DNA from 4 places in the Streptomyces sp. NPDC002520 genome. Region 2 is predicted to be linked to each of the others. Evidence: riboswitches for the same ligand, from Rfam matches in the RefSeq annotation. Region 2 holds a riboswitch; each other region holds the start of a gene.
The links. A riboswitch is a leader RNA that binds a small molecule or an ion and turns the genes downstream of it on or off. The one in region 2 is predicted to bind cyclic di-AMP.
Positions count from the first base shown of each region.

Region 1 (3,200 bases), on a different contig from region 2:
CCGCGCCGGATCTGCCGTCGCTCGAAAGGCCTCCGTATGCTCCCCGGGAACGGTCGTCACCGTCGCCCCCGCCAAGCTCCGGCGCTCATCGTCGCGGCCGGAGTGACCGGCTCCGCCATCGCCATCCCGCTCCTCGGCGCCGCGAGCGCCCACGCGGCGGACGGCACCACCTGGGACAAGGTCGCCGAGTGCGAGAGCGGCGGCTCCTGGAGCGCCGACAACGGCAACGGGTACTACGGCGGCCTGCAGATCTCGCATGAGGACTGGGTCAAGTACGGCGGCACCCGGTACGCCGAGAACGCCGACCAGGCGAGCCGTTCGCAGCAGATCGCGGTCGCCGAGAAGATCCTTGCCGACCAGGGCACCACTCGCTGGGCCACCTGCGCCCTGCTCTCCGGGATGACCTCCGGCTCCGGTTCCGCGGACGCCGACACGGACGCCGGGGACTCCGACTCCCAGGGCTCGGGCAAGGGGCACTCCGGCCCCTCCTCCTCCGACTCCGACTCCCAGGGCGGCTCCGACTCCGGTAAGAAGTCCGACTCGTCCAGTTCATCCGATGAGCCGGGTTCACCGTCTTCGTCTTCCCCGTCCGACCCCTCGGTGGGTGCGACGGTCACGCCGTCCCCGGGTGTGAGCGAGGGTGCCGGTTTCGGCGGAGCCTATGAGGGTGCGGATGCCCACAAGTACGACAAGTCGACCTTGCCCGACTCCGGTGCGACACAGGGGGGCGAGGATTCGGCCGGCTCCGACCCTGTGACCGACGACTCGGGCAATTCGTGGCAGACCGGCGCTTCTTGGAGTCTGGTCGACACCGGCGCCCTCGACAGTGGCGGACGTCACCGTGGCGGTAGTGCGGACGAAAGCGTGACAAACGGTCAGAACGACCGCTCCGCGGGCCGCCACGCCTCCCGTGACGCGGACGGCTACACCGTCCGCGAGAACGACACGCTCGCCTCCATCGCCGACTCCCTTGACGTCGACGGCGGATGGCGCGCGCTGTACGCCCAGAACAAGAAGATCGTCGGCGCCGACCCGAACCACATCGCCCCCGGTCAGACCCTGCACATCGGTTCCTGAGAGGGCGGCGGACGGGGGGAGTTGGCGCCCCATTTCAGGCGCTGATGTCCGTTTTGGTGAAAGTGTGGGATGAGTCTCAGAAGCCCTGATCGTCTTTGAAATTCCGCCGAACGCCTGTCTACGGTCAAGGCCGCTCGTCACCACGAGCCCCGGCATCGCAACGCCGAATCCTGCCAGCGGTTGCCCGGGAACAGTCGACGCGTCACGCGCCGTAGGCAGGAGCGGGGGACCCAAGGTAAGCGCCGGATCCGGCAGTTGATGCCGCGACCGGCTTGGGGTGGAGCCGCGCCTTCCGGAAGACGGGAGGGGCGGCCGGGCAACTCAACCGGCCCGAACCCGACAGCTCACCTCGTAGGCGTCGGTGAGGGGATCGATCCATGCTGTTTTCCGGCAAGGGCAAGCACCGTCTGCCGTCCAAGGCCGTTCGCGCCGTCACGCTCGCCGGTGTCGCCGGCGCCGTCGTCGCCGCCCCGCTGATGGCGGCCGGCAACGCATCCGCCGCCACCGCCACCGAGTGGGACAAGGTCGCCCAGTGCGAGTCCGGTGGCAACTGGTCCATCAACACCGGCAACGGCTACTACGGCGGTCTGCAGTTCTCCGCCTCCACCTGGGCCGCGTACGGCGGCTCGGCCTACGCCTCCCGCGCCGACCTGGCCTCCGAGCAGCAGCAGATCACTGTCGCCGAGAAGGTCCTCGCCGCCCAGGGCAAGGGCGCCTGGCCGGTCTGCGGCACGGGCCTGTCCAGCACCCCCTACGGCGGCTCCGCTGCCGCCGCCCCCGCGAAGCCGGCCCCCGCCAAGCCCGCCGCGCCGAGCACCACCACCCGCTCCACCGACCGGCAGGCCGCCTCCCGCTCGGCGGACCGCCCGGCCGCGAGCAAGACCGTCACCACCCCGACCGGCAAGAAGGTCAAGAAGGGTGACGGCGAGTACAAGGTGGTCAAGGGCGACACCCTCAGCACCATCGCCGAGAAGCACGGTGTCAAGGGTGGCTGGAAGAAGCTGTTCGACCTGAACAAGGGCATCGTCGAGGACGCCGACCTCATCTACCCGGGTCAGCAGCTGCACCTGAAGTGACACAAGGCTCCGGCCGCCCCCGTCCCCACGGACTCCCGTCCCGGCGCGTGTTCCCCCGTACGCGCCGGGACGGGGTTTTTCATGAACCCCCTTTGTTCCGTTCATAAACAATGGGTACCGTCTGACTGTCTCTCCCGTCCACGGGACGGTCGGTCGGTGGCCGACGCCCCTGGGACGGTTAGGCTCTAGTCGCAAGGCACACCAGCCCCGCACTTCCAGCGTCACATCCATGAAGGAGATGCTCGTGCCGTCCATCGACGTCGTCGTAGCCCGGGAAATCCTGGACTCCCGAGGCAACCCCACGGTCGAGGTCGAGGTCGGCCTCGACGACGGCAGCACGGGTCGTGCCGCCGTTCCGTCCGGCGCCTCCACCGGCGCCTTCGAGGCCATCGAGCTCCGCGACGGTGACCCCAACCGCTACCAGGGCAAGGGCGTCGAGAAGGCCGTCCTCGCCGTCATCGAGCAGATCGGCCCGGAGCTCGTCGGCTACGACGCCACCGAGCAGCGCCTGATCGACCAGGCCATGTTCGACCTGGACGCCACCGACAACAAGGGCTCCCTCGGCGCCAACGCCATCCTCGGCGTCTCCCTCGCCGTCGCCCACGCCGCCTCCGAGGCCAGCGACCTGCCGCTGTTCCGCTACCTGGGCGGCCCGAACGCGCACCTGCTGCCGGTGCCGATGATGAACATCCTCAACGGCGGTTCGCACGCGGACTCCAACGTCGACATCCAGGAGTTCATGATCGCCCCGATCGGCGCGGAGTCCTTCTCCGAGGCGCTGCGCTGGGGTGCCGAGGTCTACCACACCCTGAAGAAGGTCCTGAAGAGCAAGGGCCTGGCCACCGGCCTCGGCGACGAGGGCGGCTTCGCCCCGAACCTCGGCTCCAACCGCGAGGCCCTCGACCTCATCCTCGAGGCCGTCAAGCAGGCCGGCTACGTCCCCGGAGAGCAGATCGCGCTCGCGCTCGACGTCGCCGCGTCCGAGTTCTACAAGGACGGCAAGTACGAGTTCGAGGGCAAGTCCCGCTCGGCCGCCGAGATGACCGA
Region 1 is NZ_JBSFXG010000011.1:146,900-150,099, forward strand. Features, by position in the region: gene ACWD5D_RS18105 (transglycosylase family protein) at 37-1,077, shown strand; cyclic di-AMP (ydaO/yuaA leader) riboswitch at 1,275-1,450, shown strand; gene ACWD5D_RS18110 (transglycosylase family protein) at 1,455-2,153, shown strand; gene eno (phosphopyruvate hydratase) at 2,392-3,200, shown strand, end outside.
Region 1: it holds a riboswitch for cyclic di-AMP, as region 2 does, so the genes downstream of both, ACWD5D_RS18110 (transglycosylase family protein) here and ACWD5D_RS08135 (M23 family metallopeptidase) in region 2, are expected to answer to the same signal.

Region 2 (3,200 bases):
AGGTCCTGCAGCGGGCCCTCGTAGGTGTCGCGGGAGACCAGGTTGTAGTGCGGCTGGACGGCGACGTAGCGGGCCAGGCCCTCGCGGGCGGAGAAGTCGAGGGAGGCCCGCAGACGCTCGGGGGTGATGTTGGAGGCGGCGATCTGCCGGACCTTGCCCGCCTTCACCAGCTCGTCGAGGGCGCCGATGATCTCCTCGACCGGCACCTCGGGCTGGTCGAAGTGCGTGTAGTAGAGGTCGATGTAGTCGGTGTCCAGGCGGCGCAGGGACGCGTCGGCGGCGGCCTTGATGTTGGCGGCGGTGAGGCCCATGTACTCCGGGTGCTGGCTGACCTTGGTCGCGACGACGACGTCCGAGCGGTTGCCGCGCGCCTTGAGCCACTTGCCGATGATCGTCTCGGACTCGCCGCCCTTGTTGCCCTCGATCCACGCCGAATAGGAGTCGGCGGTGTCGACGAAGTTGCCGCCGGCGGCCGTGTAGGCGTCGAGGACGGCGAAGGAGGCCTCCTCGTCGGCGGTCCAGCCGAAGACGTTGCCACCGAGGGCCAGCGGGAAGACCTCGAGGTCGGAGGAGCCGAGCTTGCGCAGAGGGGAATGTGAAGCAGTCATGTTTCAGTTCAACTGCCACTTCCGCCCCACCCATTCCGGGTTCCTGCGAAGAGTGGGTGAAAACGCCCGGACGGACCACGTGCGTGCCCGGAGAACGGGACCTGCCCGAGAGCGGGACCTGCCCGGAGGACGGGACTTGCCCGGCCGGCCGGGCTCACACGGGCGGCGAAGGCGCACCCGGGCGGCCGGGCGCGCCGACGGCCCTGACGTCGGGGGGATGCCGCCAGGGCCGCCGGGGGCCGGTCATGGGGGGATCAGAACCGGCCGAGGCCCGGTCGCGAACGACCGGGCGTGGGCCGGGAGCGGGTCAGTGGCCGCTCAGGGGGTGAGACCCTTGCCGCGCAGCCACGCCGCCGGGTCGATGCCGGTGGACTGGCCGCCGGGGTGGACCTCCAGGTGGAGGTGCGGGCCGGTGACGTTGCCGGTGGCGCCGACGCGGCCGATGACCTCGCCGGTGGTGACCTTCTGGCCGGCGGAGACGGTGATCGAGGACTGGTGGCAGAACCACAGCTCGGTGCCGTCGTCGAGGGTGAGGACGGTGCGGTAGCCGTAGGCGCCGGCCCAGCCCGCCTCGGTGATCGTGCCGCCGTGGACGGCCTTGATGAGCGTGCCGGTGGGCGCGGCGAAGTCGAGGCCGGTGTGGTAGCCGGAGGACCACATGGAGCCGGGCTGACCGAAGGTGCCGGTGATGGTGTACGAGACGACCGGCAGCTTGAACTGCCGCGCCAGCGCGGCCAGGCGCTCCGCCTCGGCCTTCTTCCTGGCCTCGGCCTCCGCCTTCTCCTTCGCGGCGGCCGCCTTGGCGGCGGCCTCCTTCTTCGCCTTGGCGGCCGCGTCGGCGGCGGCCTTCTCGGCGGCGGCGGCCGCTGCCGCGGCGGCCTTGTCCTCGGCCCGGCTGTCGGCCTTGCTCTGCTGCTGCTCGGCCTGCGCCATGATCCGGTTGCGCAGGGCCTCGCCCGCGTCGGCGCCCTTCGCGCTGTCGGCGGAGGTCACGCCGACGTTGGTGAGGGAGGCGGTGGTGGCCTTGGGCGCGCCGGAGGAGTCGTCGAACAGGTGCTCGACGGAGTCCATGGAGGGCAGGTGGTCGGGCAGCGAGATGGACACCGGCGGCTTGCCGGTGTTCGCGCTGGCGATGCCGCCCGCACCGACGGCGGCGATGACACCGACGCCGAGGACGGTGGAGCTGCGGGCGAGTCCGCCGCGCTGCTTGGCGACGCGGTGCCGGCCGCGCACCGGGCGGATGGACTCCTCGGTGGGGTTCCACTCCTCCCAGGGACCCTCTTCGGGGCCGGGACCGCCGTAACCGAAGGTCTCGGGATCTCGCTGAGCGGGCACGAACGGGGCTTCTGGGGCAGGGCGGTTGGACGCCACGCGGGCGTACTCCTTTCCTTCCTTCGCCTACCGGGTTAGCTGACGGGTTCGGAGCAGGAAGGTCTCCTACGCGCGTATACCGGTCGTGAGTCAAGCAGTTCACGACGGCGTCCGCGTGATTCACCCCAAGGTGGTGGTTCCCCGGTTCCCTTGCGAGATTCGGCGTGTGCGCACGGAGCCGCCTCTTGTGACGGCTGGGACGACCGCGCTGCGTTATCGAACGTTAATAGACCCGGGCGCCAGATTCCAAGCCGTTCAAGCTGATCCTTAACACTCTCCGGGGTGGACGTACGCGTCAGGAACGGCGGAAAACGGGCGAGTTGGTCCACGTTCAGGAGTCACGCACTTTTTGATGGTGACTCAGATGTTATGCGGAGGGCTGCCACCCGATCACCGTGAGTGAGAGTCCGGCGAGGCCGTCGCCGTACGGCGGTCACGGTCGGCGGCGTGGTGCCGCGGGGGTCTTCGTACGGCCAGCAGCGCCATGTCGTCCGCCATCCCGCCGCCCGAATGCCGCCGCACCTCGGCGGCGAGCCGGCCGAGCAGGCTCCCCGGGTCCGGGCAGAGGCGTCCGGTGAGGCGGCGCGCGGGGTCGTAGAACCGGCCGTGGGCGTCCCGGGCCTCGGACAGGCCGTCGGTGTAGAACAGCAGGGTGGAGCCGCCCGGGAAATCGGTCTCGAACGCGCGGTCCGGCCACAGCCCCAGGTCGCTCATGCCGAGCGGCAGGGCGGGCTCGTGCACCGTGAGGGCGCGCAGGGTGCCGTCGGAGTGCAGCATCAGCGGCGGCGGGTGGCCGCGGTTGAGGATGCGGGCGACGCTGTCGTCGTGCGGGAGTTCGGCGAGCACGGCGGTGGTGAAGCCCTCGCAGGCGTCGGGCCCCTCCCGCCGGGTGTCCTCGCGGGCCAGCGCCCGCTCCAGCCGCGTGGCCACCGCCTCCAGCGTGGCCTCCTGCTCGGCGGCCTCCCGGAACGCCCCGATCACCACGGCCACGGCGGCGACCGCCCCCATGCCCTTGCCGCGCACGTCCCCGACGATCAGCCGTACGCCGTGCGGGCTGTCCTGCACCGCGTACAGGTCGCCGCCGATGAACGCGCCCTCCTGGGCCGCCTCGTATCGGGCCGCGATGTCGAATCCGCCGATCCGCGCGGCGGGTTCGGGCAGGACGGCGCGCTGAGCGGCCTCGGCGATCTGCCGGGCGGAGGCGAGCCGCTCGTCGCCACG
Region 2 is NZ_JBSFXG010000003.1:460,679-463,878, reverse strand. Features, by position in the region: gene ACWD5D_RS08140 (aldo/keto reductase) at 1-608, opposite strand, end outside; gene ACWD5D_RS08135 (M23 family metallopeptidase) at 927-1,979, opposite strand; cyclic di-AMP (ydaO/yuaA leader) riboswitch at 1,989-2,154, opposite strand; gene ACWD5D_RS08130 (PP2C family protein-serine/threonine phosphatase) at 2,370-3,200, opposite strand, start outside.

Region 3 (3,200 bases), on a different contig from region 2:
ACACCACGCCGCACGGCCGCCTCGTCCATGACGTCGTCGTGGTACAGCGTGGCCAGGTGGGTCAGCTCCACGACCACGGCCGACGGCACGACGCGCGGCGCGTAGGGGTCGCCGAACTGGGCGGCCAGCATCACGAGCAGCGGCCGGAAGCGCTTCCCGCCGGCCCGTACCAGGTGTTGCGCGGCCTCCGTGATGAACGGGACCTCGCTCTTGGTGGCCTCGAGCAAGCCTTCCTCGACAGCCGTCAATCCGGCCTGGACATCGGCTTCCAGAGCCTGGTCCCGCACGCTCAGCCCGAACGGCCCGACGACGGTCACGAGGGGTCTCCTGTCTGCTGGTGTCTGCTGGCGATTACACGGCTTGTCGATAGGTCGCTGCCATCACTCAAGTCAGCGTATCCGGTCCTCTTTCGATCACCGATAGCACCCACCGGTCCAGCCCGGGCGGTATCGGGATCACGGCCGTTATGTTGTCGATCATTCAATAAGAACGGACATTCATCGACTTAATAGGACGATGCACCCCACCGTCGGGCGCCACGCCGACCGTGCGCGCGTTCGACGCCCCCGAGTGCGACTCCGGGAGCGAGCCCGAAGGCGGCTCCACAGACCTCGAAGCCGCACCCCGGAGGCGATCCGGAGACCGCCTCACCCCCCTTCGGCGAAGTACACCGCCCCAGAGGTTCCGGACCCAAGGGGACAGAAACCCTCCAATGACCTCATTGAGCGCGAATCCCGTTAATCCCCTATGTCTGGTTTTGCGGAATTTGCCGCTTCGTGAATTGGGTCACTCACCCCCCTCGGCGACCCCACCGACCCGACCACCCCTCCCGCCTTGCCCCATCGGGCAGTTGAGTATTGGCAACCGCAAAGGATCAATTACCCCAATTGGCACATTCCAAGGTCAACTACCACTTCATGTGAATCCACCACTTGTTCCGGACATGTGCTCTCGCATACGTTCCGGGCCGTCAGACGGACGCCGAATCCTGCCGCGTCTGACACCACCCACTCGACGAACTCATTTCGTACGGCAGGAGCGGGGGACCCAGGGAAGTCGCCGGACCGGTCGGCACATGTCGCACCGGAACGGCTAGGGGTGAAGTCGCACCACCTCCAGTGCCCAACGGGCCTGGCGGCGCGGCCGGGCACCTCCCCGCCCGAACCCGACAGCTCACCTCGCAGGCGCCGGAGAGGACAACGCCATGCCCGCTGCCGCTCAGTTCCGCCGCACCCGCTCGACCCGCCTCTTCCGCACGCTCACCGTCGCCGGTACCGGCGCCGCCGTGCTCGCCCTTCCGATCCTCGGCGCCACCACTGCCTCGGCCGCCGGCTCGACCACCTCCACGCCGTCCACGACCCTCGCCGGGTACCCGAACAACCTCGACGGCTGGATCCGCGAGTCGCTCGCGATCATGGGCGAGAAGAAGATCCCGGGCACGTACAACGGCATCTACCGCAACATCATGCGTGAGTCGTCGGGCAACCCGAAGGCCATCAACCTCTGGGACTCCAACGCCGCCAAGGGCATCCCGTCCAAGGGCCTGCTCCAGGTCATCGACCCGACCTTCAACACCTACCACGTGGCGGGCACGGCCTACGACCCCTACGACCCGGTCGCGAACATCACGGCCGCCTGCAACTACGCGGCCGCGCGCTACGGGTCGATCGACAACGTCAACGGCGCCTACTGATCCACACAGCGGCAGGCCCTGCTGAGCCTCCGGTCAGCCGACCGGAAACAGTCTTTCGAGGACGACGGCGATGCCGTCGTCCTCGTTCGACTTCGTGACCTCGTCGGCGACGGCCTTGAGTTCGGGGTGGGCGTTGGCCATGGCGACACCGCGGGCGGCCCAGTCGAACATGGGGATGTCGTTGGGCATGTCGCCGAAGGCGAGGGCCTGTTCGGCGAGGACCCCGAGATGCCCGGCGGCCAGCGCGAGGCCCGTCGCCTTGGTGACACCGCACGGCTGGAGCTCCACGGTCCCCGGCCCCGACATCGTGACTGTCGCGAGCGAGCCCACCACCGCGCGCGCGACCTCCGCCAACTCATCGTCGGACAGCCCGGGATGGCGCAGCAGCACCTTGCTGATGGGCTCGCACCACAGGTCGTCGCGCCGGCCGACCCGCACGGCGGGCAGGGTCGGGTGCGGCATCAGATACCCGGGCTCGATCAGCGTGAGCCCGTCCACCCCGTCCTGGTCGACGGCCGCGTACACCTGCCCCACCTCGGCCTCGATCTTGCCGAGCGCGACCTCGGCCAGTTCCCGGTCCAGCCTGACCGACCACAGGAGGCGGTCGGCCCCGGCGTCGTAGACCTGCGCGCCCTGCCCGCACACCGCGAGCCCGGTGGAGCCGAGGACGTCCAGCAGCGGCCGTACCCGCGGGACCGGGCGCCCCGTCACCACCAGATGGCTCGCACCGGCGCGCGCCGCCCGCGCGAGCGCGGCACGCGACCGGTCGGAGACGGTGTCGTCGCCGCGCAGCAGCGTTCCGTCCAGGTCGGTGGCGATCAGTGAGTACGCGGGAGGAGGTGCGGCCATGATCAGAGAATACGGACCGCGCACACCCTCGACTCACCGCGTGGTCACCGGACTTGTGCGCCGCCGGGTCCCACGTGCGGCCCGGCTTGTCCGTGGCGGGCGTTACGTTGTGCGCGAGGCGATGTGACGGAGCGGGGGCGGGCGTGGTGACGGACGACGGGCGCGGGGGCCTGGAGTGGCAGCGGGCGGCCGAGGAGGTCTGAAGGACGCGAGGGCTGAAGGACGCGGAGGTCTGTGGCCCTCCGGCAAGGCCTATTCGGACATCGCGAACTCTTGAGACACCGCCGGGGCAGCCCTGGAGGCACTGCCCAAGACCCGCACCTCAGCCGTAACGTGTGGCGCGACCACATGGAACACAGCGCCATGCATGGCCCGGATGAGAGCGAGGCAGTACCCCATGCCCCCCTTCGACGTCCCCGAGGGCGACCCCTTCGGTCCGCACAACCTTCCCTACGGCGTGTTCTCGCCCTCCGGCAGCGCGGAGCGGAGGGTCGGCGTCCGGCTCGGTGACCACGTCCTCGACGCGGGCGCCGCGGCCGCCGAACTCGGCTCCCCGTACGTCTCCCTGCTCGCCCGGCCCACCCTGGACGCGCTGCTGGCGGCCGGGCCCACCGCCTGGTCGGACGTGCGGCGCGCGCTGACGGCGTGGGTGACGGTG
Region 3 is NZ_JBSFXG010000020.1:153,304-156,503, reverse strand. Features, by position in the region: gene ACWD5D_RS26345 (polyprenyl synthetase family protein) at 1-317, opposite strand, end outside; cyclic di-AMP (ydaO/yuaA leader) riboswitch at 1,003-1,200, shown strand; gene ACWD5D_RS26340 (transglycosylase SLT domain-containing protein) at 1,205-1,693, shown strand; gene ACWD5D_RS26335 (HAD family hydrolase) at 1,727-2,542, opposite strand; gene fahA (fumarylacetoacetase) at 2,940-3,200, shown strand, end outside.
Region 3: it holds a riboswitch for cyclic di-AMP, as region 2 does, so the genes downstream of both, ACWD5D_RS26340 (transglycosylase SLT domain-containing protein) here and ACWD5D_RS08135 (M23 family metallopeptidase) in region 2, are expected to answer to the same signal.

Region 4 (3,200 bases), on a different contig from region 2:
GCGACGGCCACCGTGGTCGTGGTCGGCGACCTCACCGGCACCGACCTGGACGAGCTGCTCGCCGACACCCTGGGTGCCTGGACCGGCACCCCCGGCGCGCCGCGGCCCGTGCCGCCGGTGTCCGCCGACGACACCGGCCGCGTCGTCATCGTGGACCGGCCCGGCGCCGTCCAGACCCAGCTGCTCATCGGCCGGGTCGGCCCCGACCGGCACGACCGGGTGTGGCCCGCGCAGGTGCTCGGCACCTACTGCCTCGGCGGCACCCTCACCTCCCGCCTGGACCGGGTCCTGCGCGAGGAGAAGGGCTACACCTACGGTGTGCGGGCCTTCGGGCAGGTCCTCCGTTCTGTGGCTCCCGCCTCCGCCGGAGGGGCTGGGGGCGCCTCGATGCTCGCCATCAGCGGCTCCGTGGACACCCCGAACACCGGTCCCGCGCTCGAGGACCTGTGGACGGTGTTGCGCACGCTCGCGGCGGAGGGCCTGACCGACGCCGAGCGGGACGTCGCCGTGCAGAACCTCGTCGGGGTGGCGCCGCTGAAGTACGAGACCGCGGCGGCCGTCGCGAGCACGCTGGCCGACCAGGTCGAGCAGCAGCTGCCCGACGACTTCCAGGCGCAGCTGTACCGGCAGCTGGCCGCCACCGGCACCGTGGAGGCCACCGCGGCGGTCGTGAACGCCTTCCCGGTGGACCGCCTGGTGACTGTCCTCGTCGGTGACGCCGCCCAGATCAAGGCGCCGGTCGAGGCGCTCGGCATCGGTGAAGTCACCGTCGTGGCCGCCGAGTAGGGACCGCGGAGCACGGCGACGGCCGCACGCGCGTGTGCGGCCGCGCGCAGGGCTGTACACGGGGCCCTGGCGACCGACGGGTCGTCAGGGCCCGTGCTGTTCTGCGGCGTGCTGAGGCAACGTTCCCCAGATGTCCGGATTGGTATGGAGGTTGCCTGTCTGCTCTGTGGGATGCGCTACAAAAACCCGGATCCGTTTGGGCATCGCGAGCCGCCCCCTTTAGCGTCTTCCGGGCTGTTCGTCAGGCAGTGCGCCGCGCCCGCGGCACCGGACAGTCATCGCCGAGTCCCCGTACGGCGCGAGCCAGGGGAGCCGGGGACCCAACCGCAGTCCCTGGGGTGAATCGGACGCCCGCGCGTGAGCGAGGGAGTCCGTAGGAGACCTTCCTGCTCCGAACCCGTCAGCTAACCCGGTAGGCGAGAGGGAAGGAAAGGACCAGCCACTTCATGGCGTTCATGTGCGCCTCCGGGAAGCATCGCAAGCCCGGCCGGGTCAAGCGCACCACCGCTCAGGCGGCTGGCATCGCGGCCCTCACCACCACCACCGGCGTCGTCGGTACCCTCGCGGCCTCACCCGCCGTCGCCGCGGAGAACTCCGTCGAGCAGACCGGTCTCACTCCCGTCATCACCGTCAGCGACACGCTCGCCGAGGAGATCGACGCGCAGGCCGCCGCCCAGAAGGCCACCGCCGAGCGGAAGGCCGCCGAGGAGGCCGCCGCCGAGGCAGCCGCCGAGCGTGCGAAGGAGGCACGGGAGGCCAAGGTCCGCGCCGCCCGCGAGGCGGAGCGCAAGCGCCTGAACGCCTTCGTCGCCCCGATCGCGCACTCGTACGTCTCCACCGGCTACATGGCGGGCAGCTCCCTGTGGTCCTCCGGCTCCCACACCGGCATCGACTTCCACGCGGCCAGCGGGACGTCGGTCCACGCGGTCGGCTCGGGCACCGTCGTCTCCACCGGCTGGGGCGGGGCATACGGCAACCAGATCGTGATCCGGATGGCCGACGGCATGTACACCCAGTACGGTCACCTGTCGTCCATCGGCGTCAGCGTGGGCCAGCGGGTCGTCCCGGGCCAGCAGATCGCCCTGTCCGGCGCGACCGGCAACGTCACCGGCCCGCACCTGCACTTCGAGGCCCGGACGACCCCCGAGTACGGCTCGGACGTCGACCCGGTCGCCTACCTCCGCAAGCACGGCGTGGCCGTCTGACGGTCCCGCGCGGCATGCCGAAGCACATGGTGTGCTGAAGCGACGGAGTGCACGGCGTTCTGAAGCGACGGCCCCGCGAAACGCACCGCACCCCGAAAGCCCCGGCTCACCCGAGTCGGGGCTTTCGCCGTATCCCGTACCGCTTCCCCGGTCGGCTGGCCAAAAAATATCCATGGATTCTGGCCCGCCGTCGGAAATTCCCGCTGATTGGAATACAGTCACTGAACAGACGTCCATCGTCGACGTTTCGCGGGGATTAAGACGGAGGTCGGTCATGCGTATTCCGGCACACTCGGTGTGCACGGCGATCCGGGACGACATCGTCACGGGTGTCCACGAGCGCGGCAGCCGCCTCACCGAAGAAGTCCTCGCCCGCCGCTACGGCGTCTCGCGCGTCCCCGTCCGCGAGGCCCTGCGCACCCTGGAGGCCGAGGGCTTCGTGGTGACCCGGCGGCACGCCGGCGCGTGCGTGGCCGAGCCGACCGAGCAGGAGGCCGCCGACCTGCTGGAGATGCGCCTGCTGCTGGAGCCGCTCGGTGCCGCCCGGGCCGCGCAGCGGCGCACCGAGGCCCACCTGAAGGTGCTGCGCGGCCTGGTCAGGCTGGGTCAGGAGCGGGCCGACCGGGGCCGCAGCGAGGATCTGCGCTCGCTCGGCGGCTGGTTCCACGAGACGCTCGCCCAGGCCTGCGGCAGCCAGGCGCTGACCTCGGCGCTCACCCAGCTACGGCACAAGATCGCCTGGATGTACACGGTGGACGCGCCGCCGAGCCCGGTGGAGTCCTGGGCGGAGCACGGCGCCATCGTGGACGCGGTGGCGCGCGGCGACGGCGAGCGCGCGCGGGCGGTCACGGCGCTGCACACCGAGCGCGCGGCACTCGCGCACCGGTTGCGCTTTTCCGGCGGCACGGACCGCCAGGGGCGCGTGAGGACTTCGCAACATGCCGTAAACATGTCGCGCCCACGGCATTAACATCGCCGCCGTATACAAAGAAGAGTAATTCTGCGGGGGTGTATTTCTGCTGCCCGAATTCTCGTGCGTCCGCGATTTACGCGATTTCCTGTCAAGTCGTCCGTGCAGCCTTCGGTGAAGCACGAAAGCCGCGCCGCCCGCAAAGGGCGACGCGGCTTCCGCGTTCCGTGCGTCGGTGCTCAGACGGTCTCGGGCAGTTCCTCGAGGCCCTCGGAGACCAGCTTGGCCAGACGGTCCAG
Region 4 is NZ_JBSFXG010000001.1:128,013-131,212, forward strand. Features, by position in the region: gene ACWD5D_RS00530 (M16 family metallopeptidase) at 1-786, shown strand, start outside; cyclic di-AMP (ydaO/yuaA leader) riboswitch at 1,056-1,220, shown strand; gene ACWD5D_RS00535 (M23 family metallopeptidase) at 1,233-1,991, shown strand; gene ACWD5D_RS00540 (GntR family transcriptional regulator) at 2,266-2,961, shown strand; gene ACWD5D_RS00545 (HPr family phosphocarrier protein) at 3,141-3,200, opposite strand, start outside.
Region 4: it holds a riboswitch for cyclic di-AMP, as region 2 does, so the genes downstream of both, ACWD5D_RS00535 (M23 family metallopeptidase) here and ACWD5D_RS08135 (M23 family metallopeptidase) in region 2, are expected to answer to the same signal.